One region of the Litorimonas taeanensis genome, then DNA from elsewhere that is predicted to be linked to it. Evidence: predicted binding sites of a transcription regulator. Region 1 holds the regulator's gene; the other holds the start of a gene.
What was found. The regulator HrcA, encoded in region 1, represses chaperone genes, less so after heat shock. The targets are predictions, from matches to a motif close to GTTAGCANTCNNNNNNNNNGANTGCTAAC.
Positions count from the first base shown of each region.

Region 2: the regulator HrcA is predicted to act here: its motif matches at 6,250-6,278, upstream of DES40_RS08125 (co-chaperone GroES).

Region 1 covers NZ_RBII01000002.1:672,502-687,491, forward strand. The annotation lists gene DES40_RS11180 (response regulator transcription factor) at 1-166, shown strand, start outside; gene DES40_RS11185 (lysoplasmalogenase) at 175-813, shown strand; gene DES40_RS11190 (exodeoxyribonuclease III) at 810-1,649, opposite strand; gene DES40_RS11195 (FAD-dependent monooxygenase) at 1,741-2,967, shown strand; gene recF (DNA replication/repair protein RecF) at 3,161-4,285, opposite strand; gene dnaN (DNA polymerase III subunit beta) at 4,333-5,436, opposite strand; gene dnaA (chromosomal replication initiator protein DnaA) at 6,107-7,639, opposite strand; gene rpsT (30S ribosomal protein S20) at 8,269-8,532, opposite strand; gene DES40_RS11220 (enoyl-CoA hydratase) at 8,665-9,441, opposite strand; gene mutM (bifunctional DNA-formamidopyrimidine glycosylase/DNA-(apurinic or apyrimidinic site) lyase) at 9,637-10,473, opposite strand; gene grpE (nucleotide exchange factor GrpE) at 10,537-11,247, opposite strand; gene hrcA (heat-inducible transcriptional repressor HrcA) at 11,317-12,399, opposite strand; gene DES40_RS11240 (methionine gamma-lyase) at 12,480-13,685, opposite strand; gene DES40_RS11245 (Lrp/AsnC family transcriptional regulator) at 13,802-14,278, shown strand; gene DES40_RS11250 (M16 family metallopeptidase) at 14,371-14,990, shown strand, end outside.
Region 2 covers NZ_RBII01000002.1:49,000-63,989, forward strand. The annotation lists gene DES40_RS08090 (TonB-dependent siderophore receptor) at 1-1,821, opposite strand, end outside; gene DES40_RS08095 (hypothetical protein) at 1,923-2,315, opposite strand; gene DES40_RS08100 (VOC family protein) at 2,489-2,851, opposite strand; gene DES40_RS08105 (cupin domain-containing protein) at 2,891-3,550, opposite strand; gene DES40_RS08110 (TetR/AcrR family transcriptional regulator) at 3,666-4,205, shown strand; gene DES40_RS08115 (TetR/AcrR family transcriptional regulator) at 4,518-5,111, shown strand; gene DES40_RS08120 (phytanoyl-CoA dioxygenase family protein) at 5,124-5,966, shown strand; gene DES40_RS08125 (co-chaperone GroES) at 6,324-6,611, shown strand; gene groL (chaperonin GroEL) at 6,824-8,467, shown strand; gene DES40_RS08135 (DUF262 domain-containing protein) at 8,936-10,744, shown strand; gene DES40_RS08140 (STAS/SEC14 domain-containing protein) at 10,772-11,152, opposite strand; gene DES40_RS08145 (SpoIIAA family protein) at 11,244-11,789, opposite strand; gene DES40_RS08150 (transporter) at 11,962-12,735, shown strand; gene DES40_RS08155 (EF-hand domain-containing protein) at 12,891-13,400, opposite strand; gene DES40_RS08160 (DUF547 domain-containing protein) at 13,840-14,990, shown strand, end outside.

The DNA of each region.
Region 1 (14,990 bases):
GGCAAGGGAGGAGCTATTAGAAGAGGTTTGGGGATATAACTCAGGCGTGACAACACATACATTGGAAACTCATGTTTATCGTCTTCGCCAAAAAATTGAGCCAGAGAAGGGGATAGCATCAATTCTCATGACAGAGCCCGGTGGATATAGATTGGCGTTGGATTAACAATATAAATGGCCCTTCTCGGTCTTTATTGTCTTCTCGTTATCGCGCTTCTTTTGGCTGAACTGAAACAAGTGCGGCGGGCTCAAATGATTTTCAAACCCGCCGCGGCATTCGGGTTTGTTTTACTAGCTTTGCAGCAGGGCGCGCTGGAGACTGATTTTGGTATATTAATTTTTATTGGCCTTGTTGCTTGTGCATTAGGAGATATTTTTCTTTTATCGCGTCACAGTCAGGCAATGTTCAAATCAGGCATGGCCGCTTTCGCCATAGGCCATGTTTTTTTTATTTTCGCAGCAAATCATATAAGTAACCCAAACATCACCTTATTCTATTGGGGAGGCAGCTTACTTTTTGGCGTCATATTAGCCTATATTGTGTTCCGATATTTAAAGCCGCGCCTGCCCAAAGATTTGGTGTGGCCTGTTGGATTTTATACTTTGATAATTTCGGCTATGATTATCTACGCCTTACAATCAGACTTCCTTGGGCCGCATATATATATTGTGCCCGCCGCCCTTTTATTTGCGATATCTGATCTATTTGTTGCAAGAGACCGTTTTATTCGGCCAAGCTCAAATAACGCGATTCTCATCACGCCACTATATTTCACGGCGCAAGCTTTATTTGCATTGAGTGTGACGGTTTAGTCGCGTAATTCCATTATCTGCGTGATGGGAACGTGGTCAGATGGTTTTTCCCAAATTCGGCAAGGCACATGAATTTTATATCCTGATTTTCCTTGAGATTCGACGCAAGATTTTAAAGTGGGACTCACCCAAATATGATCTAAACGACGGCCTCGATTAGAGGCCATCACATCACGCGCCCGGTAAGACCACCAGCTATAAAGCTTTTCTGTATCATCATGAAGAAGGCGGGCTGTATCTGTAAAGTCATGTGTAGCCTGTAGCTTCGCTAATAACTCGACTTCTAGGGGTGTGTGACTGACGACTTTCAATAGCTGTTTATGGCTCCAAACATCATTTTCATGAGGGGCAATATTAAAGTCTCCCACCAAAACTTGTTGGTCATCCCCTTTGGAGAAGCGTTCTGAAAAATAGGCATTCATCGCGGCAAGAAAATCGAGTTTATGTTGAAATTTGTCGTTTATTTCTGGATCCGCAACATCGCCACCTGCGGGAATATAAAAGTTGTGAAACTCAAAATCTTGATCGCAGTCTTTGCCCTTTGCTATCACGCGTGTACTTACATGGCGGGCGTGTCCTAGAGGGCAAAATGTGGTTGGCAGTCTCTCCATGGGTAACTTTGAAAGTGTTGCGGCGCCATGATACCCTTTTTGTCCCGCAACTTCGATAAATTCATACCCAGCCTCACGAAAGGGCGCGAAAGGAAATTGCTCCTCTTGGCATTTGATTTCTTGTAACCCCAAAATGTGAGGTTGCTCTTCTTCCAAAAAGCGCAAGACTTGATCCAAGCGCAAGCGGACTGAATTGATATTCCATGTAGCGAGTTTGATTTTCATGGGGAGAGGATAATCCTTTAAGAGGTGATTGTAACCCTAAATGCCGCATTATTGCGGCTATAACTCAATAGATTTTATGATAAGATATCTTGTGAAAACAAATTATGACATTTTGATTGTGGGTGGAGGGCTCATCGGCCAATTGGCGGCCCTAGCGTGTGCTAAAATTGGTAATTTATCGATAGCACTCATTGACGGCCGCGACATCCTGAATTCAGAAATATATGAACAAGATGGACGCGCATTCGCTTTGTCGCCAAGCTCCGTGCGTTTGCTAAACCATTTGAAAATAGAGACAGACAATCTCTCGCAACCTATACAAGATATGTTGATTACTGATGGCGAAATTGGAGAAGAGAATGCTTGGCGTCTTCACTTTAATTCTTCATCTATCCCTCATGACAAAATAGCAGAGATGATAGAAAGCCGTCTTCTGTCAGTGGCTACGCTCAATCGTTTAAAAACAGAGAGCGCCATTACAGTTATAGCGCCGCACTTTATTTCAGACTTAATTCATGACGACAGCGGCGTATCGGGCATCGTGGCAGGTAAAAAGATTACAGCTGATTTGCTTATTGCGGCGGATGGCGCTGGATCGCCTATTCGGAAAGCGGCTGGCATTCTTTATGAAGGGCGAAGCTATAACCAAAAATCTTTGGTTACAACAATAGCGCATAGCTTACCTCATGAAGGGTTGGCTGTGCAGCGATTCCTCCCCGGCGGCCCACTCGCGATTTTACCTTTGATAGATCAACGAAGCCAAATTGTGTGGAGTGATACGTCACGCGCCATAGAGGCGGCCTGTAATCTTACAGAAAATGATTTCCTCACAGAGTTAAACCATAGGATTGGTGGACATTTAGGCGATATTTCACTTATCGCCCCACGCCAGAATTATGGGTTGGCCTTGCAAATAGCGCAAAGTGTTACAGCTAAGCGATTAGCTTTAATCGGGGATGCGGCCCACGTTATTCACCCAATGGCCGGCCAAGGACTAAATCTGGGTTTGCGTGATATAGCAGCGCTTTATGATGTATTGAAAGACGCCCGAAGTGTTGGACGCGACATAGGCGGCGCCGCCTTAGAAAATTATGCGTCTTGGAGAAAAACAGATGTTACGGCTTTGGCTGCGGCAACGGATGGTTTGTCGTATCTTTATAATCCCGCCAATGGCCCATTGAGTCGCCCTGCGAGTAAAGCTCTGGCTCATCTTCGGCGAGCGGGATTGTCTGCTATAAACGAGTCAGAGTTTCTAAAGACAATTTTAATGAGCGAAGCCGCAGGAGTTGGGAATTTGCAGCCAAGTTTATTGACATAAATTGGGAATATTTAAGTTTACAAAAAAATGAAAGAAGAGCATTAGGCCTCTTCATAACGCACGGCCGGGCAGGGCTTGCTGCAAATCATCACCCTATTCACGAACCCCCCTAAGTGTATATCAGGTTAGTATCGAACATTGCGCCCCGTTTCGATACTGACGCCCTGTTGTGCTACGGCGCAACAGGGCACTTTTATGAATTGACACTCTGAACATGGCCGTCTTTCACTTCAAAATTTTGTGAGCGTCCATCAAAGGCCTTAAAGAGGCTTTCATCTGTTCCAGTCATAAAAACTTGTGTTTCCAAAGCGAGTAATTCCTCAATCAAGGCCGCTCGGCGGCCTTCGTCCAAATGAGCGGCCACTTCATCAAGTAAAAGGATAGGTTTTCGTGATTTTATAGTCGGTCCATTATGTGTCCGCGCTTGAGCAAGCATGAGGCCGATGAGTAGAGCTTTTTGTTCCCCAGTCGAACAGTCGCTGGCAGGCATGGATTTAGCAATATGAGTCACACATAAATCTGAGCGATGAGGCCCAATTAAGGTTCGGCCCGCCCGTTGAGCCAGACTTCGGCCTTTTGCTAAATCTTCTTTCAAGGCGTTTTGCACACCTTGGGTGTCCATACCCTTTAGTGACAAAGTCTCATAATGGCCTTCAATAGATATCTGCGCTTTGGGGAACACAGAGTCACGGGCAGAAATTTCGGCTTGCAAGGCTGTCAGAGTTGCTGCCCGCGCCTCGGCGATTTGCGACCCATAAATTGCTAAGTCTGTTTCTAGGGCTTCAAACCAACGCGTGTCCTGAACACCGTCTGACAAAAGGCGATTTCTTTCACTTCGCGCTTTCTCGTAGCGTGAACTGATGGCCCCGTGACCCGGGACGTGAGCGAATACAAAGCGGTCTAAGAATTTTCGCCTATCACCCGCTGGGCCCGTGAATAACCGATCTTGAACCGGGGTAAGCCACATAAGGTTTATTTCTTGAGCCAGTTCTGTGCTGGTCGCATTCGCGCCATTAAGACGTACAAGTCGGCGGCGCGGATATTCGGGAATCTGCCCGATACTTATTTTGGTTTCATTATTGAGTGTGGCGTTTATGCCCCAGGCAACAGCCTGGCTATTGATTGTTCTTTTAGCCAGATCCTCAATTTTGGCGCGGCGCATACCGCGACCCGGCGACAGAAACGAAAGCGCTTCTAAGAGATTGGTTTTACCCGCGCCATTCGGTCCAAACAATACAACGGGTTCTGGGCCGAAGGTGACATCGAGACTGTGATAATTTCTAAAGTCAGTTAGACGCAGGGCAGATATATGACGCACGCCTAAGCCCTAATAAGAAAGCAGCGCGAAGCGTGCCACATTCACAATTAAACGCGTAAAGGCATTAAGACGAAAAGCGCATCTGGGTCTTCGCTATCTTTAACCAAGGCAGGACTTGCTGAGCTATCTAAATAGAACGTAGCATCTCGGCCCTCAATTTGACCGGTGACATCTAGTAGATATTTTGCATTAAACCCAATTTCGAGCGGGTCTTCAGAATAACTTACAGCAAGGGCTTCATTTGCATTTCCGCTTTCTGGGTTGTTAACGGTAAGCTCTAAATTATCTTCGCTAAGCGACATTTTTATTGAACGGGATTTTTCTGCTGAGATTGTAGAAACACGATCTACGGCGTCGGCAAAAACTTTATTGTCAATGACAAGCTCTTTAGGATTATTTTTGGGAATGACGCGCTCATAATCTGGGAAGCTCCCATCGATGAGTTTAGAGGTCAGAACAGCCGTACCTGTTGTGAAACGAATTTTTGCTTCGGAAACACTCATGGCAACATTGCCATCTGCACCATCAATCAAACGACGGATTTCTGCGACTGCCTTACGGGGTATAATAACGCCTGGCAGATCTTCTGCACCAGCAGGCAGGTCTGTTTCTGCTAAAGCCAGTCTGTGCCCATCGGTGGCAACGGCGCGAAGTTTTCCAGCATTGGCATGGATGTAAATTCCATTCAGATAATAGCGGGTTTCTTCGGTGGAAATTGCGAACCGTGTCTTGTCTATCAGGCGCTGTAAATCCGATGCAGCCATGACGAATTCATGGGTGAATCCCTCTGCTGTCATTTTCGGAAAATCACCTGACGGCAATAAAGGCAATGTAAAATGAGCGCGGCCCGAATCTACATCCAGACGCTCATCACTATTAATTTGTAATACGACTTGTGCGCCGTCTGACAGTTTTCGAACAATATCATATAAGGTGTGAGCGGGGGCTGTAATTTGACCGGGTTGACCCACATCTGCACCTGTAGATTCAGACATTTCAATATCCAAATCTGTAGCCACTAAATTCACTTGATCGCCTTCTGCGCTCAATAAAACATTAGAGAGAATAGGAATTGTGTTGCGTCGTTCGACAACATTCTGAACATGTCCAAGCGCTTTCATTAAGGCGCTGCGTTCTAGGGTGACTTTCATGATGCTTCTCTCATTTCGGACGGGCGCGAGGCGCCATAATTCTTTGGGCCTAACCATAATCGACACACAAAATAGAGCAAGAGAGAATACAGTTCAGCGAATATGGCGGCACGCCTTTTAAACACGCACTCTCTGAAGGCTAAGACTTTATTTTTTTGGTCAAGGAAGTTGGTTTAGAGAGGTAGGCGGGTTCAAGAGTTAACGTTAAACCCCTTAAATCGCTGAAAACCGCCCCAAAAGCACAACAATAATTCATATGACATGACATCTTGCCCGATAAATCAGCAGGCAAGTGTAACAAGCCGCTTTTAAGTAGGCAGAGTTTGAAAAAATATTCATCAGCTGTTTAAAAACAATCAGCATCACTCTTTCCCCGATGCGACCAACTTTAGGCCCGGACATGTTCCGGGCTTTTTTTGTGGCTAAAGAAGAGAAGAGATACCTTCTAGATATCAATGCGCAACAAGGTCATAGAGGCTATGGCCAGTAATCAAGAGCAAGCAAAACCCGCCATCTCTACTCTAGGCAGTAAAGCCTTCTATAACCGGATGTTTCTTAGCGAATGCGGTGAATTGTTAACTAGAAAAATAGACCCGCCCAAATATGGCGAGTCTTTAAGAGGATAAGGGCCTGCCAATACTATCAGCGCGCACAAAGTCGTAGGCGCGGGCTAAGTTTTTAAAGTCGCCTCAACGGCCTCGATTTGACCGTTAAATTCAGCATCAACAGCTCGAAGTTCATCAATGCGTTTCACGGCATGCATAACGGTCGTGTGATCGCGCCCTCCAAAACGACGGCCAATATCTGGCAAGGAGCGCTTGGTCAGTTTCTTTGAGAGATACATGGCGACTTGACGTGGGCGCGCTATTTGGCGGGCGCGGCGTTTCGATACCATATCTGTTAGGCTTAATCCAAAGGCTTCGCAGACCGCGCGCTGTATGCGATCAACGGTAAGGCGCTGTCCAGCCATATAACGAGAGTCAGAAAGTGTGTCTTGTACTGTTTCAAGAGTAATTGGCGTGCCAAGGAACTCACTTTGAGCGACGATTTGATTAAAGGCCCCTTCTAGGTCACGCGGCGTAGCATTCATACGCGCAGCCAAATGGTCACGTGCATTTTGCGGAATAGCGAGCTCAGGATTACCAGAGGCGCGTCGACGTTGAATCAGGCGGTCTAATATGCGCAGGCGTAGCTCATAATCAGCGGCGCCAATACGGCAAACCAGACCCGAAGATAAATATGATTTTAAGCGATCTGAGGCTTTTTCAATTTTGTCTGGGTGGCGATCCGCGGCGATAAGAATTTGACGGCCCTGCGCGACAAGGCTTACTAATGTATGGAGCAATTCTTCTTGGCTGCCAGGCTTGTCAGCGATGAAGTGAGCATCATCAATAATGAGCAGGTCAACATCACGTAGAGAGGCTTTAAAGGCTTCAATGGCGTCACGGCCAGTGCCACGTACAGATGAAACGAAAGCGGAAACAAAATTTTCCGACGAAATAAGTTTCACGCGATAGCTAGGATCAGAGGCTCGCGCCGCATCTTCTATGGCGTGAAGTAAGTGTGTTTTTCCCATACCGTTCGCGCCGTGAATAACAATCGGGTTATATTGTGGAGCGCGGCAAGACGCGATTTGGCGTGCAACGGCAAAGGCGAGTTCGTTGGATGCACCGACAACAAAATTATCAAATGTGAAGCGGTCACGTGGATTATCAGTTGAAGTGGGCTTTGTCTCTTCTAGGTCTGCAGGTACAGGAACGTCTGATTTGACTTCTTGTAAATATGGGGTGTGAAGCGGCGCCGTATTTTCCGCCGCCTTTCTACGGGGCGTTGGGGAGGCTAAGGCTGAGCGTTCATTGGTGGCAGAGAAAATGATATCTCGAGGCGGCGCAACCATGTCATGCTTTTTCCATAAACGTCTTACAGTGTCCGCATAATTGGCTTCAATTTTTGAAGCAATAAAACGAGACGGCGCGGCGAGTGTTACAATTCTCTCATTAGCCTGACTCACGCGAAGTTGCCCCGTCCATGAACGATGAACATTTGGGCCAAGAGCATATCCCAGATCTGTTTTGACTTTTGCCCATGTGTTATGGGCGCTCTGTAAAGGCGGTTCACCTGTGTAGAGATCTGGTGCCGAAGTCGAACGTTTTACGGGTTGTTTCCGTGAAGCGTGAGGCGAGCTAGAATTGGCATCATTCATCAAAATTCACTCCAAACGGAACCAGGGGGGTTAAACGTCAAAAACCCCTACAAATTTACAATTTAATGGAACCCCGCGTAAAGAAGACCCCTCCCTCAGACGCTTGGCTATCCCTGACACTGAAGAGCTTTGGCGAGCGCTGTCGGCATCTCAGTGTTCCCTTTTAAAGCGACTCTTTTCGCTTTCGTCAACGGACAAAAATTGAGAAAAAGGCGACCTTTCCAGTTGACTCAAAAAAACGTAAGAATCTCAAAAAGGTGGCGTCTTAAAAATTTCACATTTCCGTGAAATTTTTTTTAGGTCTAAAAAAGGGCTCAGGCCTTGTTAAAAAATTCACCCCTCTATGACGCGCTAAGCACAAAAATTTTTCGTTCAAGTGAAGACTGTAATCTATAGAGAGAAATTAACGCGCTTAGAAGAGACAGACGCTTGGCACAGGGCGGTGGTTTTCGGTCTACATTGTGGACGCTGCTGAACCCGTAAGAGGTTGAAGCAAGATTACGGGCATAAAAAAACCGGGCACTGGCCCGGTGATTTAAAATCTACAAATCAAACTCAAAGATCAGCTTTATGAGTTTCGTCATAGGATAGTCAATCTGTCGGAAGACAGGCTGACTTCGTTATTTGGTTTAAGCAATCGCCTTAACGCGCTTATTTAAGCGAGAGATTTTGCGAGCCGCTGTGTTTTTATGAAAGACACCACGTGACACGGCGCGCATCAAAGCAGGTTCAGCTTTTTTTAATGCATCGCTAGCGGCTGATTTGTCACCAGCTGTGATAGCGTCTTCTACACGGCGCAAAAATGTACGCACTTGGCTCCGGCGAGCGCGGTTGACTTCTGTCTTCCGTGCCATCTTGCGGACGTTCTTCTTGGCAGATGAAGTATTTGCCATGTTTACCTCTATTCCATATCATAAAGGGGCAGGCGGCGGCCTACCCGAATTTCGAAACGGCCCTATACGCCGCGTATGCGGTGCCGTCAACCACACAATCTCATAGAATTTGCGTGGATGACGTGATTTGGCCTATTTGTTTTTAAAATGAGGTTTTCGTTTCTCAATAAAGGCCGCCATACCTTCTTTTTGATCCTGAGTAGAAAACAGACTTTGAAATAAGCGGCGCTCAAAATGAATGCCTTGTTCCAAGGTCATATTGAACCCGGCATTGATAGTTTCTTTGGTAATCATGGCCACAGGCTGGCTCTGAGCCGCAATCTTGGAGGCAGCATCAAGCGCTGTTTCCATAAGGTCATCCAGCTTAACAATCCGGCTCACAAGGCCAGCACGTTCAGCCTCTTCGGCATCCATCATACGGCCCGTCAGGCAGAGATCCATGGCTTTGGCCTTACCCACAGCGCGCATAAGACGCTGCGTCCCGCCAATACCTGGCATAACACCTAAATTGATTTCAGGTTGTCCGAATTTTGCGGTTTCAGCGGCAATGATGAAGTCACACATCATTGCGATTTCACAGCCGCCGCCCAAAGCATAGCCTGCAACAGCGGCAATTATTGGTTTGCGAAAACGCTCAATCGCGCAGTGATTGGCTTCGAAAGGGTCATTCTTATATATGCTCAGATAATCATTATCTGACATCTCCTTAATATCCGCGCCGGCAGCAAATGCTTTATCGCTGCCTGTGAGGATAACGCAGCCAATGGCGTCATCTGATTCAAGTGCAGCTAAAGCCTGCGCCACTTCGCCCATCATTGCAGAGTTGAGCGCATTGAGCGCCTTGGGGCGGTCGAGCCGGATAATGGCGACGTGGCCGTCGCGGGTCAGGTCTATATTTTGATATGCCATAACGGTGTTTTCTCTCTATATTTAAGTCGCGGCTTCTATCGTGATTGAGGGGGTGCCGCAATGGGGAAGACAAGGCGCAAAGCCCCGAGGTCGCAATGCCTTATGCTTTTCCAACAGCGTATGTGTCATAGGGAGGATTTTCAAGAGAAGAAAAACGAGGTAGTTTTTAAGCGACTCTATAGAGTGTTATAGGCTTTATTTTTGACAGGGCCTGCAAAAGAATGAACTTCGACCGCTTTGAACGATACGCTTTATGGGAGTATTGCAAACGGGGCAGGGCTTACCTTCCCGTCCGTAAACATCGAATTGATGTTGGAAATATCCTAATTTTCCGTCTGTGTTTGAAAAGTCTTTCAAGCTACTCCCGCCAGCTTGGATTGCTTCGGATAAGACATCCTTGATATGAGCTGCAAGGGCGTCAGTTTCTCTTACGCTCAGGCGCCCTGCGGCGCGTCGCGGTGAAATAAGGGCGCGAAACAAAGCTTCGCAAACATAAATATTACCAAGGCCTGCAACCACGCGTTGGTCGAGTAAGGCGGCTTTGATCTTAGATTTTTTCCCGCGTAGAGCCTCCCGAAGGACAGGCCCGTTAAATTGATTAGAGAGAGGCTCTGGTCCAATATGGTCAAGGCGGTAATCTTCACCATTGGCGGCGAGTTCCATGAATCCAAATCGTCTAGGGTCATTGAATATTATTATGGCGCCATTATCCATCTCGAATATGACGTGATGGTGTTTTGGATTCGCCTTATGGGCGTGAACCAGATCAGGCGTGTTTTGGTGATCGATGATAAACCGCCCACTCATGCCCAGATGCATGAACAGTCTCTCACCTGATGAGAGATCAGCTTGCAAAAACTTTGCCCGCCGAGAAAGCCGGGTGAGTCTTTGACCTTCTATCCTTGCAACGAAATCAGGATGAAAAGGAAAGCGAAGGTCTGGACGATTTAGAGTAACGCTACAAAAAACAGCCCCTTCCATAACGGGGTATAGCCCTCGGCGGACCGTTTCGACTTCGGGAAGTTCAGGCATAACCCCGGGCCCGGTCAGCCAAGATGACTGACCCGTTTTGTGGGGCGGTTTTAGATTGCTTATTTATGCCGCAGGGCCTGTGCTGACAGCAACCATAGCGGCCCGCAAAGTACGATCACCGATTTTAAAGCCCGTCTGCATTACATTTGCGACATTACCCTTTTCTTCATCAGAGGGAATATTGGCTACAGCTTGATGCACATTGGGGTCAAATTTTGACCCCACACCCGGCACAGCTTTAACACCATGACGCGATAATACCATGATGAGGTCTTTTTCTGTTAGCTCAATCCCTGCCACGAGATTTTTAGCATTCTCACCAAGTTCATCCTTATTTGTGCCTTCGAGGGTTAAGAGCGCCCGAGAAAGATTGTCGTGAACAGAGAGGATGTCTTGAGCAAAGCGTTCAATTCCAAATGTTTTTGCAGCAGCTACTTCGCGTTCCGCGCGTTTTTTGACATTTTCAGCATCTGCCATAGAGCGAAGGGCTTGGTCTTTTAAATTAGCAAGTTCCGCCTCTAGTTCTTGGATGCGGGCGATAGCGGCGGCCCCAGCGTCAGGGGCGTCAGCATTAATGCCTGCGTTTTCAAGGCTAGCTTTAATCTCTTCCTCAGTCGCTTGAGCGTCTTTAGCGGCTTGAGCGGCGGCGGCACGATTGCCCATGCCTTTCGTTGCGTTGTCAATTTCAGCTTGAAGTGCGTCAAGTTCGGCTTCGGTGGGCATATCACCCATGCCTTTGATATTGGGCATTGTTGGTTTTTTCGGGTCAGACATTCTGGCTCTCTTTACGCTTTTGTTTTGCGTGGGTGTATCACTGTGTTCAAAGGGCTATGTATTGATAGTTTATGCTTTATTCAACCAACGACCGACGAGTTGTGCAGTATAATCCACCATTGGTATAACGCGAGCATAATTTAGTCGTGTTGGACCAATAACGCCGACCGCGCCAAGAATATTCTGTTTGGCATCACGGTAGGGGGCAATGACTAAGCTAGACCCAGATAAAGAAAATAACGGGTTTTCTGTACCGATAAAAATCTTCACGCCATCTGCTTGTTCTGTTCGGTCCAGCAGGGCGATGAGTTCCTCTTTTCGCTCTAAATCTTCGAACAATAGCCGGATGCGCTCAAGATCTGTTTGCGCTTCTAAGTTATCAAGAAGTTGCGCTCGACCGCGAACAATTAGGGCGCGTTTGCTCTCGGCCCCATCGTCTTGACCAGACCAGGTTGCGAGGCCTTGTTCAATAAGGCTGGCCGCAGAGGCATCAATTTGGGCATGGCCTTGGGCTATTTCCTCAAGGATATCTGCGCGGGCTTCTTCGAGTCGACGGCCTTTTAAGCGGGCAGAGAGGAAGTTTCCGGCGCGCTCTAATGAGGCCGGAAGCAAACCTTCAGGGCGAGGCATCAGACGGTTTTCAATGTGGCCATCTTCGAAAACAAGAACGACTAAGGCTTGTCCATTGTCAAGCGCAACAAATTCTACATGGCGCAAAGGCGAGGATAATTGTGATTGTGGGCATAGGACTAATCCTGCGCCGCCAGCGAGCCCCGCGAGCATACCGCTAGCTTGTTCTAAAAACCGATCAGGTGATTGATTTGAGCCTGCTAGGCGAGCTTCTAGATTGGCTTGCTCTGTTTTCCCGAGGTCGCCAATTTCTAATAAGCCGTCCACAAAAAGCCGTAACCCCGCCTGTGTAGGAATTCGCCCTGCGCTGACATGGGGCGAGGCCAGTAATCCAAAGCGGCTTAATTCGGCCATGGTGTTCCGAATTGTAGCGGGCGATAGATTTTGACCACTGGAAAGAGCAAGGGTTTTTGAACCTACAGGGGCTCCAGACTCAAGATAGCTTTCTACAATATCCCGAAAAACTCTACGAGCGCGGCTGTCGAGATCCGAAAGCGAAAAATGTGGAGCGGGTGCTGTCATAACCCCCTTAATGTGGGGGATTATGAGCGAAGTTCAATCTCTTTTCATCCTGTTGCTATAGCTTTTATATAAATTTTAGCCTAGGCGGCGGCAGAGGCTGTAAGGGCCTCAAATCCGTTTTTTAAGTCTGCGATGATATCATCGATATTTTCTAGGCCAATTGATAAACGAATAAGCCCGTCACTAATGCCGTGATGCTCTCGTTCCTCGGGGGTGTATGTGGAGTGAGTCATACTGGCAGGGTGTTGAATAAGTGACTCTGCGTCGCCCAGCGATACTGCACATTGAATGAGGTTTAACTTATTGATAAATTGACGCCCAGCCTCCAATCCGCCTCTCAACTCAAAAGCAATCATGCCGCCAAAGCTTTGCATTTGTTTTTTTGCGAGCGGTCGTTGTTCAAAGCTTTCAAGCCCGGGATACCAAACTTTGGATATCTCAGGAGAACGCTCTAGCATCTGCGCGGCAATCATAGCGCTTGAAGAGTGACGTTCCATACGTAGCTCTAATGTTTTTAATCCGCGCATAATCAACATAGCTGTAAAAGGACTCATGACCGCACCCGTCATATCTTTTAGTCCCATCAACCGAACGCGCTCCATCATCTCTTGTGTTCCGATAATCATGCCTGCGACGAGATCCCCGTGGCCGCCGAGATATTTGGTCGCAGAGTGAACCACGATATCTGCCCCGAGTTTTATGGGCTGTGTAATATAGGGGGTGGCATAGGTATTATCGACAAGGGTCAATATGTTGTTGGCTTTGGCAATCTTTGACACCTGCGAAATATCGACAAGACGCATATTGGGGTTTGCGGGCGTTTCAAAATAAACGATTTTTACGTTCTTATTTATTGCGCCGCGTAAATTATCAACATTTGTTAAATCGACATGCGTAATCGTGACGCCAAATTTTGCGAGACCGTGATGCAGAAATGAAAACGTACAGCCATAAAGTGTTTTGTCGACGATAATCTCATCCCCAGCTTTCAGCAAGGTCCAGAGGGTTGAAGTGATAGCTCCAATTCCAGAACCTACAGCAATCGCCGCTTCGCCTCCCTCTAATGAGGCCATACGTTCCTCTAAAATGGAAAGCGTAGGGTTTGAGATCCGTGAGTAGACATGCCCGTCTTGCTCTCCCGCAAACATCGCTCCGCCTGTTTCAGCGGTTTCAAAAGCATAGGTCGAGGTGAAATGCACTGGCGGGGTTAGGGCGCCCTGATGTTCCAGTGGGTTATAACCCTGATGAATTGCGCGGGTCGCAAAGCCATGATTGTCGTTTGCCATATTATGCCTTTGATTAGGTATTTGAAGGCAGTATATCCTATAGATAAAAGCATTTGCTTGTTAATGTTGCCGATATTAACGAGTAGATTGATAGATAATGCTAATAAGGGGCGAAAATGGACAGTAAAGATCGACAAATCATTCGCGCCCTACAAAGTGATGGCCGAATGACAAATCAGGATTTAGCGGAAAAGGTGAATCTGTCTCCATCACCCTGTTTACGCAGGCTACGTAATTTGGAGAAGTCTGGCATTATTTCTGGTTATAGTGTGGATGTGGATTCTGTGGCATATGGTCTACCCGTTACGGTATTTGTGCGCGTTCAATTAGACAAACACACCGAAGACGTAGTTCAAAACTTTGAAGCGCAAATTAGTAAAATAGACCATGTCTTGGAATGTTACATGATGACAGGTCGAGCTGATTATTTATTAAAAGTTATCGTAGCGGACCTGAATGACTATGAGGGTTTTGTTCGGCGAGCCCTTCACCCAATTGGGGGGATCGGGTCCATTGATACAAGCTTTGCCTATGGCGTTGTAAAGAAAACGAGTGTGTTCCCAAGATTACACCAAAATCAACATATGGATTAAACCTAAGTAGAAAACAGAGAGTTTTAGGAATAGCGTGATAGACCATGTGGGTGTGTAGCGACTCTAAACTGAATATTTAAATGGAATTTTTTATGATGAAATCAAAATGGTTGTTGGGCGCGGCGTTTATTGGCCTTTCTGCGGCGGGGCTAAATGGCTGTAACGCAACGGAGAAAACAGAAGGTGAGTCGGTTTCAACGTCAGAGTTTAAACTTCAATATGAAAAATTCACTTTGGATAATGGACTAGAGGTTATCCTTTCGGTTGATAAATCAGACCCAATTGTTGCGGTTACGACAGTCATTCATTCGGGTAGCAACCGAGAAAAACCAGGCCGAACAGGCTTTGCCCATTTTTTTGAACATATGGCTTTTAACGATTCTGAAAATGTGCCTCGAGGCTGGAATCGCAAAGCTATTCCTGAGTGGGGCGGTCAAAGAAATGGCGGCACTTGGAGCGATGGGACGATTTATTATGAAGTCGTGCCCAAAGATGCCTTTGATAAAATTCTTTGGATAGACAGTGACCGCTTGGGGTACATGATTAACACTGTAACCCAAGCCGCGCTAGACAGGGAAAAGCAAGTCGTAAAAAATGAAAAACGCGAACGTGTCGATAATGCCGCTTATGGATATACGGGCGAAGTTATTCGAAAAAACCTTTATCCCGAGGGCCACCCTTATAGTTGGACCGTCATTGGGTCCTTGCCTGA
Region 2 (14,990 bases), 620 kb from region 1:
CGACCCCGGTTCAAACTCTGTGAATGTCGATGTGTCGACACCCTGATTTGTGTATTCACCATCGGTATAAGCATATGACAGCCATAGGCTTATGTCGTTTTCAAAGATTAGATTAGCGTCTAGCTCCAATCCTTTACTCTCGGCCTCACCCGCAGGAATTGGGTCCGTGAAGTTTCCTCCAAAGACAAGGATATTGCTCTGCTCAACTTTGAATAAGGTTGCTGACGCCGTACCTTCGACATTTTGGAAAAGCCCCCCTAGGTCAGCTTTAACCCCAAACTCTGCAGACTTTGTTTTATTGGGGTCAAATGCATTTCCGTCTGGGTCGTTTCCAGAGAGTTGTCGTATGCCCTCTCCGTAAGAGGCATAGACACTAACGGCATCCGTGGCTCTATATACGGCGCCGAATTGCGGAGAAAAATAGTCATTTGATGACTCTTCTATTACATTAGAGCTGCGATTATCTAATTCTTGATCAAAACTGTCATAACGCCCACCAAAACGGATTTGAAATTTATCTGTCAGGTCAATTTGATCTTGGAAATAAAGCCCAATTCCACTTAGATTTTCAAAACGGTCAATCTGTAAAGCTGCATCGGGGCGATCATATAGGCCATATTGCGGATTATCGACATCCACTAATAAATAGGTCTCTGCGTCAAGACTGCTGCTCGCTGCACCGCCAATACTCCCTTGACGGAAGCGGTTAGCCACTTGGTCATTGTCAAAACTATCATAGTCTACGCCTGCGATCAGACGATGTTTCAATCCGCCCGTATTGAACTCACCTGTCACCTCTCCGCGTAGAACGAAATAATCTGTTTCATAATCACGGAAACGGAAGAAACGCGAAATGGTCTCACCATCCACGAAATAAGGCTGTCGACTGCCAAAGTTTGTTTCATAGGCATCACCGAATAAAGAGGTTTCACGATAGCCCGCGCCCAGTAAGACACTCCAATCGTCAGAGAAATCATGCTGAAACTCAACGCGGTGCCCTAAGACTTCTGTGTCAATTAAGGCATCAGGTTCCCCAACAAATAATTCTCGCGGGCTATAGCCAAACTCTTCGGAGTAGATAACGCCGCGATCCTGCGGCAGCTCTTGCTTTGTATATTCTAGCTCATAGGATATAGTCGACGCTTCGCCGAGGTCTAAACGTAGCGATGGATAGAAACCATATTTTTGCGTTTCCTTTTCGTCGCGGAAACTCTCCGCATCTTCAAAAAAACCAATGAGACGTAACCCCGCACTACCATCCCCAAAAACTATATCGGAATCGCCTTCGACGCGGAATTCGTTCCAGCTCCCGTAAGAGGCTTGAACATAGCCACCATTTTCGAGCGTGGGTCGTTTCGTAACAAGGTTGATTGTACCGCCGGGTTCGCCGCGGCCATAAAGGGCAGAGCGAGGCCCTTTGAGGACTTCCACGGTTTCAATTCCCACAATGTCTCTGGGGCCTGCAAAGCCGCGCCCTGCATTAAAACCATTGACAAGAAAACCGCTTGGCAAGTTAATATCGCCTGAGAAGCCACGAATAGAAAAGCTATTCCAAAGACCACCGAAATTGTTTTGCCGGGCAACAGAGGCTGACAGATCAAGGGCGGCATCAAGAGTAAAAGCGCCCGCATCCTCTAAGAGCTCAGATGTAATGGCTTGATTAATTTGAGGGACTTCGAGCGTTTCAAACTCCCCTTGATAGGCTTGGCGAATGCCGGTTGTAACGATTTCGTCCTCGGACGTTTGCGCATAGGCGGGATGAGATACAGCCATAAGGCCTAGTCCTGCAAATAGTAGGGAAGAAAGATTCAAAGGACGCACAGGTCACTCCATTTATATATTTAAAATCACAACGGTGAGCGCACACATTTCGGGTGACGCCTTTATATTTTCGATGTTTTGGTAGAAATCGTTTTCAGGTTTTAAATATAAATTGGAGGCGCGCGGGGTGCAGGACACGTTAATATCGGCACCCGTGCCGGCGCGAATAAATTTGTGACAACCGTCGGCACGCGCGCGGGTTGAGCCTGCGATAAGGCTAACCCGCTCTTGCTTAACTGAGCATCAAAATGACAATTATTCATGTCATCCTGACGGTCTCCATCGCCAACGTTATCTTCAATATCTTCATCATGCGTCGCCAGAATACAGACTGAGCAAGCTGGCTCATTGGGCTCATCATCATGCGATGGATGGGCATGAGACACAGCCGAAAATTGACTAAATGATATTACAAAAGCGAGACAGACAAGCATTTGGCGAACGATTAAACGTCCCCAATCCGCCTTATTCATATGTCTATCAACACGTTTCACGGCGGCTCTTTAACGTGATGTGATAACATAGACAAGTTATGATTTGGGTTTCAGGCTCTTTCTGTTTCAAGCTTTGTTTCAAGCCCTTAGCAACCAAGTAGTCATGGGTATGGGGTCAGCGAACGTGCTCTGACATACTTAAAACCCCAAACCCAAATCTCTTTTAATCCGTCCTAACTAAAGTCAAAAAAGCAAAGCTTATTACCCTCGGGGTCCTTAACATACGCACCGTAGAATTGCCCTTCGATACGCGGCCCCGGTTCACCGTCACATGTGGCGCCAAGTGCGATGGCTTTGTTATATAGGCTGGCGGCGCCTTCTTTAGATCCGCCAGGAAAGGCCACCATGACACCGTTTCCCGGATGAGGCTCTTGTTCATTATGTGGAATACATACAGCAATCATTGGCTGCTCTGTAGACTTTCCAATCATGGCAAGTCGTCCAATATCCACCAAAACCTTAGCCTCAAATAGCGCGCAATAAAATGCTTTTGCGGCTTCCATGTCTTTGACGCCGAGTGTTGTATAACCAATCATGTTTTGTCCTTTCAGGAACGAGGTTTAGGTAATTAAAAATCAAGCTATGGGTAAGTGACCCGTCTTTACGTAAATAAGACAGCCCTCATCCGTATAAGGATGATGCTTTGACAGATGTGGACTCCGTAGCCATGTGCCTTTGGGGTAAGATCCTTTATCATCAGAGAACGTTCCCTCTAGAACCAGAATTTCTTCTCCGCCCCAATGTGTATGGGCGTTAAATACCGTCCCTGGTGCCCAGCGTACCAGAGCACAGGATTCACCCTCAAAGCTATGGAGCGGTAAAACCGTTAGACCAGGCACAGCGCCGGGGAGAAACGCTGCATTTTTCGTATCGATAGAAAACTGAGTCGTGTCTCTTTTATCAAATTGATGAAGTTTGACGAAAATAATGCAACCTTCATCACTATGAGGTTTGTGGGTGGAGCCTATGGGATTGCGAACATAGGTTCCCGCGGGGTAATCCCCGTGTTCATCCGAGAATACCCCCTCTAAAACCAAGAACTCTTCACCTCCACTATGGGTATGGGGCGAAAAATAGGATTTGGGATCATATTTTACGATCGTGGTCGCACGCGCAACTTCATCTCCAATACGGTCAAGCTTGCGCCGATATACACCTGCCATAGGCGAGTTTTCCCACGGCATAGCCTCTGTATCTATTTTTACACGTTCAGAAAAATTAGCATTCAACTTCATATTGTCATTCTTAACTGTCTATCTACCTAGTGATAGATAGATGCCTCATCAGAGTATGATATGCAAGAGAATTGTGATAGAAATTTTTTCAAACACAGAAAGTTGATAGCTGACCATGAATAGTGCCTCTCAAATACTCGACACTGCTGAACGCCGAATGCGCACATCTGGCTATAATGCCGTCAGCTACCGCGATATTGCGGCAGAAATCGGAATTAAAAGCTCTAGCTTACACTACCACTTCCCCAAGAAAGAAGATTTAGGGGTGGCTTTGGTGAGGCGTTACACTGAGAACTTTCGCAATCGCCTTACAGAAAACACAGCAAATGACACTCGCTCTGAACAGTCTATCTCCGCTTTCATCGATATGTTTCGGTATGCGTTAGAAGAACAGCGTTTGGTTTGTTTATGCGCTATTTTTGGTGCCGAAGCTCCGGGCCTTCCACATTCCGTCACCACAGAAGTAAAAAGTTTTTTCAAAGAGAATACAGCGTGGCTATCTGCGCGTTATGAAGATCTGGGGCATAAGCCCCCCCTAGAAAAGGCCAACACGACACTCGCCTTACTTCAGGGTGCAATGATCATGAGCTCTGTTAATGGGGACAACAGCATCTTCGGGGCGGCCGTGAAAGCAATTGAACAAGATTTGAATTAAGCCCCATAAAGCCTTCATTGCTTCAAGAGCCAAGGCTCTGGGTAAATGTCATTTCATCATGACATGGCTCAAAAAGCCTATTGCGAGAAAGGGTTCTGATGACATCGTCTCGTCACACCCCCTCATACTCTCAATAGCCTCCTTCCCACTAGCAATGGCCCATCTGTCTTGCCCGCTCGCCATCAAGGGCCGAGCCAATCATCGATTTAGTCGGATATGGCCACAGCGCTGGCAAAGCGGCCTCAGATATAACCGCGTCTGCGTATATATTACTAAATTGAATTCAGTTCAGTTTTGTGATAATGTCTTCGCATGGAAAAAATCACAACAGCAGAGCGCATTTTAGATGCCGCTGAAAAAGAGCTGATTGTAAATGGTGGGTTTTTGGAAATGGCGTCCGTCGCATCCAGAGCCAATGTCTCCGTCGGTCTTGCTTACCATCATTTTGGCTCAAAGACTGGCATGATTGCGGCTACAATTGATCGTTTTTATGGCCCCATCAGAAACATAGCGTTAGGTGACGTGATCCCTGTTGATACAGAGTGGCTAGAACGAGAGAAGTCCAGAGCAAAAACGTTGATTGATTACTATTACCAGCACCCCTTAGCGCCGCTTGTTGCAGGGCGTTTGGCAAGGGAGCCGGAAATCCTTGATATCGAAAAAGCTCATTTAGATGCGTTGCTGCAATTGGGGGAACGCAACATTATTCAGGGTCAAAAACTTGGTATTGTCGATGCGGACCTATCACCCACGACAACCGTCGCATTATTGATGGGAGGACTCCGGCTTGCGATCTACAGGGCCTTACAAATGGAGCACCGGCCCAAGAAAAACGAATTACTTGAACAAATATGGTTGTTCACTGAGAACGCCTTGCAGCCAAAACACAATCATCACAAACAGTAATAAGGATGCAGAGTGACTCATAACCCCGAGGCAGAGCAATACCAAAACAAGGATCACGCCCGAACCCACAAACAGTTACGACCTAGAAGCGAACGCCGTTCAGCTGATATTGATGCGGATTTCGAAGTACTTATGGAGCATGGCTATGTGATAATCGAAAACCTTATAACCCGTGAGATTTGCGAGGAGATTAAGGCCGAATGCGTGGGCTTATTGGGGCATACTGGACGAAACGCGTTTGAGGGTCACAAAACCCAACGTGTATACAACGTGTTATCAAAAACCCGACAAACAGACCGGCTCGCCACACACCCAAGAGTACTGGGATTGATGGATAAGTTTTTTGAACCGGGTTTTCTTCTATCGCAAAGTCAAATTATCAATATCCAACCCGGCGAAGCGCCGCAGGGCTTGCACACTGATGACGCCTTTTACCGGCTTCCCCGTCCGCGTCAGCCCTTAGGCGCAGCTACTATTTGGGCCATTGATGAATTTACTGAAACCAACGGCGCCACAGTTGTTATCCCGGGTAGTCACAAATGGGATGACAAAAGAGCCGGTCAACCCGATGAGGCCATACCTGCTGTGATGCCGCAAGGATCCGTCATCTTCTTTCTAGGCACGACTTGGCATGGCGGGGGACAGAACGGGTCTGTAGACGCGCGTCTTGCTATTACGCATCAATATTGCGAAGCCTATATGCGGCAACAAGAAAATTACCTACTGGAGCTATCCAAAGAAACCGTCCGCGGTTTATCGCCGGAATTACAGTCTCTCGTTGGTTACTCTATTTATCCGCCTTTCATGGGCATGGTGGAGGGAATGCATCCTTTGCGTACGCTTAATGTGAACTAGAGCCACCTTTGGGAACAGACCCACGCCATTACGACGCGACAATGATTTATGGCAAGGATGACCATAAGGCAAATAATCAACCCGACACGTATTGCGACTAAACGCTTATTACGTATAGGGGCTTCGTATGTACTGAACCGGCCTGTCAAAATATAATCTTTAAAACTATAAAGCGGCCCCGCCCCGCCAGCGCCTTCTCACTCCCTGAAAATTATCACAAAAAACTCACAAAAAATCTCTGTCGACGCCTTGAACCCTTTGCGCCTCTACCCACATAGCACTCATTAGCAGTCCCGAGCGGGGAGTGCTAAAGCTTATAAATTTAAACTGGTTCATTTTAACAAGAGAGATTGACGCATGAAATTTCGTCCCCTCCACGACCGTGTTGTCGTAGAACGTGTCAAAGAAGACACAAAATCCGCTGGCGGCATCATCATCCCTGATACAGCCACTGAAAAACCATCCGAAGGTAAAGTCGTTGCTGTTGGCCCCGGCGCCCGCGGCGAAGATGGCAAAACTATTGCGCTTGACGTGAAAAAAGGCGACCGCGTCTTATTCGGCAAATGGGGCGGTACAGAAGTCAAGATTGACGGCAAAGACCTTCTTATCATGAAAGAGTCGGACATCATGGGCGTGATTGGATAATTTTCGCAACGCGAAAATCATCCAAATCCGGCGAGAGCAATTGCGAAGCAAATGCGGGCCGGCCCTGATTTCAATTACTGCGAACTCATAACGCAAACGGTTGATTTTTTGCAGCGCAAACTATCAACGAACGGCGTTAAATTCAAAGACGCATAAAATAGCAAATTCCCGATTGAGTTCGGGAAGCAAAAATTCAACTAGGAGATTTTATTATGGCGGCTAAAGACGTCAAATTCGGTAGCGAAGCTCGCGCCAAAATGCTCGAAGGTGTAGATATTCTCGCCAATGCAGTAAAAGTTACACTCGGCCCAAAAGGTCGTAACGTAGTCATCGAAAAATCTTTCGGCGCACCGCGCACGACCAAAGATGGTGTGTCTGTTGCCAAAGAAATCGAACTTGAAGATCGTTATCAGAACCTCGGCGCGATGATGCTCCGTGAAGTGTCTTCAAAAACAAATGACAAAGCCGGTGACGGCACAACAACAGCGACTGTTTTGGCACAAGCCATCGTTCGCGAAGGCCTAAAGCGCGTTGCCGCAGGCATGAACCCAATGGATCTTAAGCGCGGTATCGACAAAGCGTCATCAGAAATCGCGAATGACCTTTTGAACAAAGCCAAGAAAATCACGAAGTCTGAGGAAATTGCTCAGGTCGGTACGATTTCTGCCAATGGCGAAGCCTCTATCGGTGCCATGATTGCCGAAGCCATGGGCAAAGTCGGTAATGAAGGCGTTATCACTGTTGAAGAAGGCAAAACAGCCGAGACAGAGCTTGACGTTGTTGAAGGTATGCAGTTCGACCGTGGTTATCTGTCACCTTACTTCATCACTGATGCAGAAAAAATGAAATGCGAAATGGATGACCCTTACATCCTATTGAACGAAGGCAAATTGACATCTCTACAGTCTATGCTCCCAATTTTGGAAGCGGTTGTTCAGACTGGCAAGCCTTTGCTTATCATCGCAGAAGACATTGAAGGCGAAGCGCTTGCGACTCTCGTCGTCAACAAATTGCGTGGTGGATTGAAAATCGCAGCGGTTAAGGCCCCTGGTTTCGGTGATCGCCGCAAAGCCATGTTGCAAGACATTGCCATCCTTACGGGCGGTACAGTGATTTCAGAAGATCTTGGCATCAAGCTAGAAAACGTCACTTTGAAAGACCTCGGCACAGCGAAACACGTCCACATTTCTAAGGATGATACAGTTGTTGTTGACGGCGCGGGTAAGAAAAAAGACATCAAAGCCCGTGTTGAGCAAATTCGCGCTCAGGCAGACGCAACGTCTTCTGATTATGACCGCGAAAAGCTACAAGAGCGCCTAGCGAAACTGGCTGGTGGTGTGGCTGTCATCAAAGTTGGCGGTTCAACAGAAATCGAAGTGAAAGAGCGCAAAGACCGCGTTGATGACGCGCTTAACGCGACACGCGCAGCGGTTGAAGAAGGCATCGTCCCAGGCGGCGGTACTGCGCTTCTTCGGGCCTCACGTTTCATCGACGTCAAAGGCGCCAATGATGATGAACAAGCCGGTATCGAAATCGTCAAAGCGGCGCTTCAATACCCAGTTCGTCAGATTTCTGACAATGCCGGCGTCGAAGGCGCGGTTGTTGTTGGCAATATCATTGCCGAAAACAAAGCCAATTACGGTTATGACGCGCAAAACGACAAATATGTCGACATGGTCAAAGCCGGTATTATCGACCCAGTGAAAGTTGTGCGTACAGCGCTTCTTGACGCGGCCTCTGTTGCAGGTCTTATCCTGACAACTGAAGCGGCTATCGTTGAAGCGCCAAAGAAAGACGCTGGCGCCCCTGCTATGCCTGACATGGGCGGAATGGGCGGCATGGGCGGCATGATGTAGTTTCTGTGATTTGATCGTTTGAATCAAATCGCGGCGCTACCGCAAAGCTGATGATGTATCATCAGCGCAGCGGCTCCAAGCCATACACATTAAGAAGGGCCGCTCGATAGAGTGGCCCTTTTTTGTTGGGGCGAATGGCGAAGCCCAAAAGCATAAAGACCGCTTCCGCGCCCACAAAATACGCAAAAATCCACACCCTCAACATCCCCGATGAGTATCAATACGGCGATCCAGAATTGATGGACATTTTAAGGGAAAGTACGAAACCGTTTATTGAGAGGGATTAGGGGTGATAGGTTGGGGTAAAACTACCAATCGAAGAAAGCATCCACCGATTGTAGAGGGGCAATTCTAAATATTTGTTTTTAGAGCACTTAATTATAATCTTTCCCGACTCACAAATGATTAACTAGATCTTGCAACCCATCATTGAGTATGATCTAAAAAAGAAAATGCAGGGAAAATTTGATGAACGACCCAAAAACAAAAACAGTGGGAGAAATTTTTACTACTCAAACACAGTTGACGATTCCTAAGTATCAACGAGGCTATGATTGGAAGTATGACAAACAAGTCACCGAATTATTTTCAGATATAGAGGATTGCATCCGTGCAAAAGGAAAGAAGAAGTTATTCCTAGGGACGACAATCTTAGATATCTCTGGAGCTGAAAGTGATAAAATTGAGATCATTGATGGACAGCAAAGAACCACAACACTTCTAATCTTGCTAATAGCATTACGCAGCTATGCAAAGAATGTATTATCCGATGATGAATCAGTAGACTTCTTACATGAATTCATAGTCTGGAAAAAACCATTTTCAAGAAAACCACAGGTAAATAGGTTTGCCCCATCTCCACAAATTGAGAATATATTTAATTATATGAGTAAAAAAAATTGGGATGGCAATTTCCCTCCGAAGGTCAATAATATTGCAGGAACTAAAGAGATAGGTGTTAAACTAGAGAACAATCGTGTGCGACCCGTTTACAACGCCCTCTATCAGAAAATTGTAAATTATTGTGAAGACGACCCAATCGACAATTTCGAGATACTCTGCAACCAAATTGTCTACGAAACTTATATCATTCAAATAGAGATTGAAGATAAATCAGAGGCATTCGAAATTTTTGAAAGAACAAATGCCAGAGGGAAAACGTTAGAAATTTCAGATCTGTTAAAGAACTATTTATTTTCTAAGTACCCATCAGAAGAAGTAGTTAGAATTGAAAAAATTTGGTATAAAATTTCCAAGAATGCTGGCTCATCAATGCTCAGAATGTTGAAGTATTTTTGGGTTTCAAGAAAGAGTCTAGTACCAAACCGTGAACTTTATAGCGAATTAAGAGAGTACGCTAGAAAGAAAGGCGTCACTAAATTTACTCAAGACATCTTAGACTTTTCTGAATTCTATGCTGCTTTCAACTCTAAGAAACGAGGGGAATTCCAAAGCTGGATAGAATCAGAAACGGACTTCCCAGAAAACAGTATGTATGTGAACGAAATCGTTCGTATAAGAAATGCTTTTCGACTGTTTGGAATTACACAAGTTACTCCAGTAATATTTTCCTCAATTCAAAAATTTAGTGAATCTAGTTCACTTCACTCAAAAACAAGGCGATACATAAATTTTTTGAGATATTTAGAAGGCTATCATTTTGTAAACAATAAAGTTTGCAACCGAATTGGTAACGAGGTTGAAAAGCTATACGGTGAATACGGCAAAGCATTTCTCGATACTGATAACTTCTTTGAAACATGTGACGACTTAATGAAACTGCTAAATAAACAAAAAGTAAAAGAAGATGAATTTGTTACTTCTTTCGAATATCTCACCTATGGCAAGAAAACTGAAGGGCCATTTATCCGTTATATATTTGATAGAATTGTTAACATCGGAGTACGCCAAAGTAACAGAATAATGCTATTTGATTATTTTGATAAAAGACCAGGTTATGATATCGACCACCTTCTCTGTCAAAAGGAAGCAAAGACAACAGTGTCCGAAACCACTATGCATGAATTAGGGAATTTGTTAGTTATTCCCAATCAAATAAATAGCATTTTGAATGACGATAACTTCGAAGTTAAAATTAAAAAATTTAAAGACCCACTAAAATACGGAGGTAAGATTAATCATACTCCGGATTACGTTAAATCATTTGCCCTTCAATACGAGAACAAACAAAAATTTACGACAAAAGACATCAACGAACGCACAAAAAAGTTAGCTAAGTTAGCTTATTCCTCGGCAACTGATAAAGTTAACTACTAACTAAACTCTCTGAGCACCAAATTAACATCATCCCGCCTTTAACCACATTATCGCCTTGGCGCGGTCTTTGGTTTCATAGGCTTTGATTTTCAGATTGGGGATAAGGGCACCTTCTATGGCGGCGGCGGCGCGGATGAATTGGCTTTCAGAGATGACGGCGGCTTTGGGGACGGATTTCAACATCTCAAAAACTTCGTCCAAACGAGAGAGTTCTTCTTTGGCCGCGCCGAGGCTGGGCATATTTAATTTATGCATCGTCACGCACAGATTAAATTGTGCGTGTTCATCGGTTTGCACGCCCAACCAATCCAGCGCCGTCGACATTTCGGTTTCGGTCAAACGCCCGCCTATGCCTATATAGGCAATGCCGTCTTTGACGTCTAATTCCATATTATGGGTTTTTATCATGGCGCGCTCCGATTTGTGTTTTCAGCTCTGATTGTTTTCGCGGCCCGTTTGGGCGTTATCCTCTTGGCCATATGGATAATAGGCATATGGATCAAAGGCTGATTTTTTCCATATTCAGGGCGTCCCAAGCGCTCCCTGCTGTGTCCTCATCGCTGACGGATGGGGCCTCGTCATTGTCTTCTTGGAGGAGCGGTTGACCCTTAAGCCAACGCGTGGCCGGTATGGCTTCGTTTAAATCAAAACTGCGTAAATCAAGGCCCGGAATGACAGAGCCTTCGACTCGGGCGGAATTTCGTAAAAATGTACTATCGGTTAAAACGGCGCATTTCGTGGCCTCTGTGCAGTGGCGTAATAATGTGCCGATACGGGTAAATTGTTGACGCAATTGGCCCAAGCCCGAAAAGTCGCCTTCGGCCATATCAACGCGCAGGACATAGCTTTGGCCTGCGTCTTTATCTGGCCCTGTGTCTGGCCCTGTGTTTTGCTTTGTGTCGCTTGTTTGCAATGACGCCTGCAAAGCCTCTACCCATTCCAAACCCGCATCTAGGCTCTCTTGTGCGATAGCGCCGGTCACTGTCACTTGGACAATTTGGTCAGCGCGTGTAAGTTCAAGGTTCTCTGTTTTAAGAGGCGTCATAAAAAGGGTTCTCCATATGGGGCAATATTTTGATGTAATGGAAAAACTATGGGCAAAGCCGCAAATGGTTCCGAAAAATTTACAGTCTTGGCGTGCCTGTCATCAGGCGTAATAAAGTTTATTTAATTCCCGTCTGAAGATAGGCGGCATTGAATAAAAGGGGTGGGGCAAAATGAAAGATATACTCAAGGCGCATTTATTCAGGGCGGGTAAGTTCAGGGCTTGGCGAGCGGCCTTTATGGGGTTTGGGGCTATAGCCTGTTTCTGGCCCGTTCTGGCGGCCGCGCAAAATACGGGCGGTGTCTCCACCCCCGTCGTCAATATTGACCATCGCAGCGCACAATACCGCATAACCCTTGACCCTGATGATAATGGCCAGACGGGCTTTGCCCAGCGCCTACATTATCAACAGGCCATAAATGATGATATGATGTGGCGCGTGGTGGGGCAGACCCGTAAAACAGCCGAGTCTGATTTTGATTTTGACTTCGTGCAGGCCGAATTATTCTGGCAAGTCACCCCCAATGCGATGGATTACCAAACGGGGTTGCGTGTTGACGCCCGCTTTCGCGGTGGCGATCGCCCTGAACAGATTGGCGCTAATTGGCTCAATCTCTGGACGCTCTCTGATAGATGGCAAGCGCGGGCCAGCGCGATGACACATGTGCAAATGGGCGATAACGCCGCAAAGGGTCTGGCCCTGCAAACACGGGCCCAGCTCATGCATAGCCTCCCTGAGGGCCGCTCTATCGGCGTGGAAATTTTCAATGATTATGGGCGGACCGGCTCTGTTCAGGGCTTTGATAAACAAAACCACGCTCTGGGCCCTTTCGTCACCATGCCCATTACGGATAATATCAGCGTCTATAGCAGCGTCTTATTTGGCCTCTCAGAGGCAGCCGCAGATACAGAATTACGGTTTTGGATTATTCGATCCTTTGACTAAGCCGCAGGGCCTATGGCTCTAGCGCCCCGTCATTATGCCTAATAATAAAGGCGAGACAAAACTGTCTCGCCTTTATCCTTTCAGAGGGGATTATGCGTGAACGCCCCCTTGAAAAATGCGCCCCGTATCAGGTGTGTTTGAAACGGGTTATATGATTATTCGACTGTGTCGCTTTCGCCTGACATGTCTGTCTCTGTCTCAATCTTGGTTTCAGACTCAACTTTGAAATCAGATTTTTTATCAACGCTTGGTAATTTAATAGCGCCCTCTTCGGCTGTCATAGGCTCTAACCGCGCGCTAAGCTCTTCTTTATCAAGGCGAGCATTGGCATCCGCATCATGCGTGTTGAACGCAGAATCATAGGCGCCCTTTTCACGGATCATAGAAAAATAGCTATCGCCTGCGCCGGCTTTTAATAAAGCGAATGTCACAAATTCTTCGCGGTCTAGGCTTTTATCCGCATTCACATCAGCCGAGGCAAACATGTCCATCGCGTCTGAGTTAAGGGATGTCTGTGTCTGGGATGTTACGTCCAAATTAACGTCTTGCACCTGCGCAACCAGAGCTGTCTCACCTTTTAAAAGCGCGTCTTGGGCTGTGGCCGATGCGGCCGCGCCAATGAAAAGCGTTGATGTCATAAGGCTAATAAATGTCTTCGTTTGCATGTGGGTCTCTCCTAATTTCATGCTGGCTCCCCAACCTTGAACGCAGACTGTTTCAGTTTTCCCCGAAGGTAAAGTGAACTGGATTTAAGGTTATGGAGAGAAAAAACCCGCCTTTATTTCGGCCCATTTTCTAACTCTGCCCATGAAATCAACCCTGTAGCCTTGCCCCATTTTCATCACCTTTTCGAAAGGCTGTCGTAAGGTCACATTACAAATGAAAAGGAGACAGATTTTTTCGCGCTTAAATTTGGAATTTTACATCACCAAATCAGCAAGATTTTATTGATACAGCCCTCCATCGCATCAGGCCTGTGGAACGGGCTCTTGGAATTTTTCGCATTTTCACATGAAAAAAAGATAGTAACATATCGTTTTTCGATATATAGTCGGAACGAAATGCAAGGCTGTACGACTATAAACTGCGTAGCGGAGAGACAAAATGACGTATCTTAAAACCTTATTAGGCAGTGCGGCCCTTATCGGTTTTCTTACGGCCCCAAGCCAAGCCGCCACCAGTGGAACCCTGGACCATAGCCAAGCGGCCTCTATTCGCTCAGCCTCGGTCATGGATCAATTCTCACAGTTTAAACCCAATCCCTCCAGCTACACCCGCCTTGATTTCGAAGTTATGGATCTATTGGTCGAACGCATCGTTCTTTATATGGGCCCCTCTCTGCGCAAAATGGCCACACGCCCAGACGCTTTTACTGGAACACGTGTGGTAAAAAAACACACGTCACCTTATCGTCTGGAAGGTAATAAAATTATCTATTCAATGTTTGATAACACCCAGAAAAACATTGTCCGTGACTATCTCAAAGATTTGACAGAAATCCCTGACAAAGTCGATCTGACAAGCCTCTCCCGCAATGACCAGCTCTCTTATTGGTTTAATTTGCACAATCTGGCGCTGATTAAAGAGATCATGGAGGTGTATCCCAAAGTTAACCCAAAAGATATCAAGCCTCGGGCCAATTCTGATGCAAAGCTTCACGACGCTAAAATTCTTGTCGTCAAAGGCGTGCCTTTATCTCTGCGCGATATACGTGAGAACATTGTCTATCGTTATTGGGATAACCCTATTGTGATTTATGGTTTCCATGATGGGACGCTTGGCTCGCCAAGTTTGCCGGCTGTGGCATTTGACAGAAATAATATTGATTACACTTTGCGTCAAAATGCAGAAGAATTTATCAATTCTCTACGGGGTTTTGGTTTTGGTAAAATTGCGCCTTATTACAAAGAAGTCGCTCCGCGTTATTTCCCAAATTTAGAAGCGGATTTACGGCAACATTTTAAGAGATATATGCGGCCCGAAGTCTATGCCGAAGTTGAAAAGACATCCGCGTTTAAATACCACCGAACAATGGATATTATTTCTGATACGACTGGCGGATACGGAAAATATGCGGCGCCTCAGAATTTATATATAAATAACGAAGCCACCGATATTGGCATTCCCACAGGCACTGTAGATTTTGTTCGCCAAAGAGCGCGCAAAGTTCAGCAATTGCAAGAAACAGAATGGTTCTTAAACAACACCGTCATCATCGAAGACATTGATACGATTGATCCGGACCTAGACCTACC